2 regions of the Solibacillus sp. R5-41 genome follow, and region 2 is predicted to be linked to the other one. Evidence: riboswitches for the same ligand, from Rfam matches in the RefSeq annotation. Region 2 holds a riboswitch; the other holds the start of a gene.
What was found. A riboswitch is a leader RNA that binds a small molecule or an ion and turns the genes downstream of it on or off. The one in region 2 is predicted to bind glycine.

Region 1: another riboswitch for glycine. It lies ahead of CSE16_RS07855 (amino acid permease); the one in region 2 lies ahead of gcvT (glycine cleavage system aminomethyltransferase GcvT).

What each region holds. Positions count from the first base shown of each region.
Region 1 covers NZ_CP024123.1:1,676,146-1,679,574, reverse strand. The annotation lists gene CSE16_RS07855 (amino acid permease) at 75-1,412, opposite strand; glycine riboswitch at 1,595-1,672, opposite strand; gene CSE16_RS07850 (AraC family transcriptional regulator) at 2,058-2,510, shown strand; gene CSE16_RS07845 (GAP family protein) at 2,642-3,298, opposite strand; gene CSE16_RS07840 (MerR family transcriptional regulator) at 3,329-3,429, opposite strand, start outside.
Region 2 covers NZ_CP024123.1:2,808,361-2,811,789, reverse strand. The annotation lists gene CSE16_RS13875 (ComGF family competence protein) at 1-279, shown strand, start outside; gene CSE16_RS13865 (shikimate kinase) at 687-1,202, shown strand; glycine riboswitch at 1,329-1,421, shown strand; gene gcvT (glycine cleavage system aminomethyltransferase GcvT) at 1,868-2,971, shown strand; gene gcvPA (aminomethyl-transferring glycine dehydrogenase subunit GcvPA) at 2,993-3,429, shown strand, end outside.

The DNA.
Region 1 (3,429 bases), 1.1 Mb from region 2:
GCTTCTATTTTAATATGAAAAATGTTCAGAATCAAAAAAATCCGAACCTCAGAAATTGAAGTTCGGACCATTTATTATTTTCTTTTCACTCGGTAAATCACAAATAGCATAATAAACCAAAGTGGCGTGAGCATTAACGCTGTTCGAGTCGCTTCTGAAACCGCCATAATTACTAGTAAAAATGCGAAGAAAGCTAAAACTAAATAGTTAATAAACGGTGTTAATGGTGCTTTAAAAATAGAAGTTGCATGTAATTCCGGGTGACGCTTTTTGTAAATAATATGCGAAATTAAAATGATACTCCATACCCAAATAAAACAAATCGCACTAATCGTCGTAACAATTTCAAAGGCATCCTCTGGCATGAAATAGCTTAATAATGCCCCAATTGACACGACAATTGCAGAAAAAACTAAGCCATTTTGTGGCACGCTTCTTTTATTTAATTTCCCGAATTTTTTTGAAGCTTGGCCATTTGAACCTAGGCTAAACAACATGCGGCTCGTTGAAAATAAACCACTATTTCCGGCAGATGCTGCTGATGTCAATACAACAAAATTAATAATACCTGCTGCCGCTGGGATGCCGACTAAAGCAAAGACCTGTACAAATGGAGAGCTTTCCGCACTTAATGTATCCCACGGATTAATTGTTAAAATAACGAATAACGCACCTACGTAAAATAATAAAATACGTAGTGGAATTTTATTAATCGCGGAAGGAATATTTTTTTGTGGATTCGCTGTTTCCGCTGCTGATACGCCGACTAATTCCATTCCGACAAAGGCAAAGACTACCATTTGGAAAGCCATTAAGAAGCCAAATGCGCCATTCGGGAATAATCCGCCATGCTCCCAAAGATTTGATACGGCCACTTGTCCTGTATTTGTTTCAAATCCAATAATTAATAAAACAATTCCGATTGCAATTAATGCAATAATCGTAAAAATTTTAACGAGCGCAAACCAAAACTCTAACTCACCGAAAAGTTTTACGGTTAATAAATTTAATCCAAGCAATATGACTAAACATGCAATTGCTGGTACCCATTGCGGGATGTCAAACCAATACTGCGTGTACATACCAACCGCGATGATGTCGGCCATTGCTGTCATTATCCAGCAAAACCAATACGTCCATCCTGTCACATAGCCCGCCCAATCACCTATATATTCTGTCGCAAATTCAGTAAATGATTGATAGCCACCTTTTGATAGTAGTAATTCTCCTAATGCACGCATGACGAAAAATAGTGCTATACCGACAATTAAATACGCCAAAATAATAGATGGTCCTGCTAATGCAATCGCTTTACCCGAGCCTAAAAATAACCCTGTCCCAATCGTTCCACCAATTGCGATTAATTGAACATGTCGATTTTTTAGTTCGCGTTTTAATTGTTGTTGTGCCAAGATGATTCCCTCCGATGACATTATTTTGTTCCATCTTTTCAGTACGGATTGAAATAATAGCGATGTGGCTCGCGGTGAATCAATTTTTCTGAAAATAAAAAGAGACTGATCCTAAATGGAATCAGTCCCTTAAACGTAAGAATAACAACGTTATTTTATACACTAAAAATAACAACGTTTTATATTACCCTTCTGTCCTTTTGCCTGAGATTATGAACCCTTCGGCGTCGCAATGATGCGCTCTCTCCAGAAACTGCTCCCGTCTGTAGTTTTATCCACAACGATCTACGCAATGATACTTTATGCATTTGTATGCCTATTAGTTGTCTAAATTTTTAGACATCTAATAGTTCGCGTCCAACTCTATTATTGTACTACAACATATCTTATCAACTAATTTGTTATAAAACAATGACTAATTTTCATTAACAACTTTTTTCACCTGCATCAATTAGCATATTCCTTACGTTTCTATTCGATTCTATTCGTAAGATAGAGAATTTTCGAATAAAAAATTACACCCTAAATCTTATTAAGTAGTGGAATAATAGATTAAGTAACCCTAGTATATTCAAATTCTTTTAAAATAGAGCTTGAAAACCATTTTATATGATATTACCTTTTCTAGGAAGGGAGGAATAAAAAATGAAAATAACTTTTGAAGAATTACCTGAATCAAGGATTGCTTATTTTCGAAACGTTGGAGAGTACGGTGAAAAGCAAAATAAAGAATTAATGGAGTCATTTAAAAGGTGGGTACAGTTGAATGGGTTATTTTATAATTCTACAATTTTAGGTATACCACAAGATAACCCAGAAATTACTCCTAAAGAGGAATGTCGTTATGATGTTAGCGTTGTAATAGATAAAGACTTTAAAGTGGCAGAGCCAGCTCAGGTTGGTACGTTTTCTGGGGGAAAATATGCTGTTTTCTTGCTTGACCATACAAAAGAGGCAGTCAGTGAATTTTGGGGCACTATTTTTTCTGAAATAGAAAAAAATAATCTATCAATAAGAGAGCAGCAACCCATTATTGAAAGGTATACTTCACAAATGATAGATAATAATTTGTGTGAAATATTAGTTCCTATACAGTAATGAAATTGGAGAAGGGCTATTTATAAGCCCTTTTCCTCTACTGAATTCGAATGACTATTACGAGTAATGGACCATTCTACCAATCCCATTCCATTACCTGCACTTATTTTTGTGAGAATCCGTCCAAATTATTATAGATAATCTATAGTGTAAAATATTAATATCACCCCAACTATACACATAATCCAGGATAATGCAGAACTTGAACTTCTTGATATTTTATTACGAAGGTTAACTAAGATAGGGTTTATCAACTTTCCAAATAATTTATATCCCAAAAATATAAGCAGAGCTGGTAGAACCATAATAATATTGTATGCTGCTATAATTGGAAGCCACTGATAATAAGGTATATCTATTGTCGTTAATAAGCCAATAGCGGCAAAATACGGTAATGCTGTGCCTGCCTCAATGATAAAAGTCGTAACACCAATAATAATAATCGAGAATATGCTCTGAGTTTTAGGCTTTGGGATATTACTTTTATTATTTGCAGGGATAAAAAAGCTAGCAATAAATAAAATCAACCCTAATACAAAAATTCCCCAGCTAAATATTTTATTTTGAAAAATGTTTGAAAATGCTTCCATAATTAAATTTAGGCCTAACATCATGATGATACCTAACGAAAAATATAGTAGCACGACCGTAAATAGATATGCTGATAATCTTGAAGTCAAATTTTTATTGTCAGTTAAAACCAGGAATAAAGTAACACCAATAATTGTAGGGCTTAATGTATCTAAAAGAGCTAAGCCACCCAAATATATTAATATATCTGTTCCCATCTTTCCCTCCACACAATTATGTTCAAATAACTATGTTTTATTACCGAGATAATGTATATATGCCTTTTCCATAAAGTTAAGGACTCCTTTATCAATTGGATATAGGCTATACTTTCTTGATTCCTCGGATG
Region 2 (3,429 bases):
GACCTTAATCAGTACAATGAGCGCTCGTTAACAGGCAAACTGAATTCAAGTACGAGCTTACAATTAGAACTTATTGATGAGGTGGATCGCTATTTTATTTTTGACCGTTCTGGATTGCATATTCGTAAACGATCCAATAAAGGCGGGAATGAAATCCTTTTACCCTATGTGGATGTATGGGATTTAACGATTGAAGGTAATGAATTATTAGTGAAAGTTGTGATGCGAGATGGGACGAAGAGGGAAAGGCGCTTGGTTTTACCGCTTGCTAAAGAATGAACGGGGAATTATTTTTCCATTTGCAATTGTTTTACTATTTATTGTGACAGGGGCTGCATTACTATATACAAATGCCTATTTTGCACAATTAAAAACATATAACTCATTGGAATCTATTTACGTTCGTGCTACGATAAATATACTAAGTACTTTTAACGATTAATTGAAGTAGCACGTTTATCCTCGTTCAGCTTAAAACTCCCACTTTAATAGGTGGAGAGATGAATGCAGAGTTCGTTTTTTCTGTTAAACCAGTACTGAACGAAGATAAAGACCCCGGTGAATAGCACTATTTAATTGAGGGTGTTAGACAAAGTTTGTCGCAATTACGCGACAGTGGCTAACTGACCTGTATCATACAGACCTCGATAACACCGAGACGTAATTGATAGAAGAAGGTGATTTGCATGCGAAAAATATATTTAGTGGGCTTTATGGGATGCGGGAAAAGTGCTATCGGTAGGCGCTTAAGTTTTTTTCTTAAAATGCCTTATTATGATATGGATCATGAAATTGTAAGGCAACAAGGAATGACAATACCTGAACTATTTGAAAAATACGGAGAGGCACGTTTTCGAGAAATTGAAACCGAATTTTTACGTTCTTTCCGAGATGAAGCCTGCATAATCGCGACAGGTGGTGGTGTTGCGATTCGTGAAGAAAACCGCAAAATTATGAGAAGGACAGGCTTAGTATTTTTCTTAGATGCACTATTTGACGATATTTACACACGTATTCGAAACGATAAAAACCGTCCAATTGTCCAAACTTCCACGGAGAAAGAACTGAAGGACCTGTATTTGTACAGAAGGAAATTTTATCGAGAAGCTGGCCATATTCAAGTATTGACAGCCAATCGTTCGTTAAGACAAATTGTCGAGTATATTGCATTCCAAGTGAATCGTCTAAAAGCGAATAATTAATTTAAAATATCGAATAAAGTTCGTTTTTTATCTGTTATTAAAAAAAGATTGCGTTCACATTACATTCAATGTTAGGATATTGCTAAAGGTTGTCTTGGGAAACAAGTCAATTTTATAGCAACGCGGATGAAGATACGGGGAGAGAACGTGAAGTCACGTCGCCGAAGGAGCAAATAGAAGATCTATGAATCTCTCAGGCAAAAAGACTCGTATTGGACGCAACTCTGGAGAGTGCTGTGATGTTATATTACAGCCACCAAAGGGGAAAGCCTAAAATGTGAATGGAATTTCAATTTTAGGTGTAACTTTCAGGTGCAAGGACAGGGAATCTCATTAAATGGGATTCGTCTGTCTATTTTTTTGCTTTTTAGTAAATTTGGGCGTCTTTATTCCTATTTAATTGGCATGAAAAAGGGTTGACCTTGCTTAAATTATTCAACTTGTTTCAGCAGAAGTCTGCCACTTCTATAAGTGGCGGATGAATACAAAGCATAACCTTAATTCAGTTGGGTTTAAACCCAGGCTGAATCAAGTTGAAGCCCCCGGCGGATGTCACAGATTTTTAGAGGAGTTTTTCGAGCGGGCTTGAAAAAAATCTGGACGCAATTACGCCTAGGCGTAATTGATCTAGAAAAGCAACTACATAAATTAAAGGAGGACTTTACATGACAAATGAATTAAAACGAACACCGCTATTTGATGAATATGCAAAATACGGTGGGAAAACAATTGATTTTGGTGGTTGGGATTTACCGGTACAATTCTCTTCAATTAAAGAAGAGCACGATGCAGTTCGTAACCGTGCTGGCTTATTTGATGTTTCACACATGGGTGAAATTTTCGTGGAAGGTCCAGATGCGCTTCCTTACTTACAAAAATTATTATCAAATGACATTTCAAAAATTGCGATTGGTGGCGCACAATATAGTGCATTATGCTATGAAAATGGCGGCGTAGTAGACGATTTATTAACTTATCGTTTAGATGAAACACGTTATTTACTATGTGTAAATGCTTCGAATATTGATAAAGACTTTGCTTGGATGAAGGAACATGTAGAAGGCGATGTGACAATTACAAATGCCTCTGATGACTTTGCACAAATTGCCCTACAAGGACCACTATCAGAAGAAGTATTACAAACGTTAACGGATACAGACTTAACAACAATTAAGTATTTCAAATTCCAAGATAACGTGAATGTATCAGGCCATAATGTATTAGTTTCACGCAGTGGTTATACAGGCGAGGACGGTTTTGAAATTTACGGAACACCGGTTGCGATTGTTGATTTATGGGATAAAATTTTACATGCGGGTAAAGAGCAAGGTGTCATTGCAGCTGGGTTAGGTGCACGTGATACGTTACGCTTTGAAGCATGCTTACCATTATACGGGCAAGAACTTTCACAAGACATTTCGCCATTAGAAGCTGGAATTGGCTTTGCGGTAAAACTTCAAAAAGAGCCGAAATTCATTGGACAAGAAGCATTAATCGCACAAAAAGAAGACGGCTTACCACGTAAATCTGTTGGCGTTGAAATGATTGATAAAGGAATTCCACGTCACGGCTATAAAGTATTTAAAGATGGTCAAGAAATTGGTGAGGTTACAACAGGTACTCAATCACCAATGACAAAACGCAATATTGGAATGGCTTTAATTGACGCAACATTTGCAGAAATAGGAATGGAAGTAGAAATCGAAATTCGCAATAAACTAGCGAAAGCTGTTATTGTCGAAAAACCATTCTATAAACGCAGTAAATAAAATTCGAAAAGAGGGTTACGTATGAAACATCGTTATTTACCAATGACGGAACAAGACAAGCAAGAAATGTTAGAGCGTATTGGAGTTTCTAGTGTGGATGAGCTATTTGCTGACATTCCTGAACAAGTACGCTTCCAAGGTTTATACAATATTAAAGAAGCGAAATCAGAAGCGGCATTAACGAAAGAATTAGCGCAACTTGCAGCGAAAAATAAAGATACAGCATCGAATGTATCGTTTTTAGGCGCGGGTGTTTACAATCACTACAAACCAGTTATCGTAGACCATGTTATTTCACGTTCTGAGTTTTATACAGCATATACACCATACCAGCCTGAAATTTCTCAAGGGGAATTACAAGCAATCTTTGAATTCCAAACGATGATTGCAGAGTTAACGGGCATGGATTTAGCGAACTCTTCAATGTATGATGGCGGTACATCATTAGCTGAGGCGGG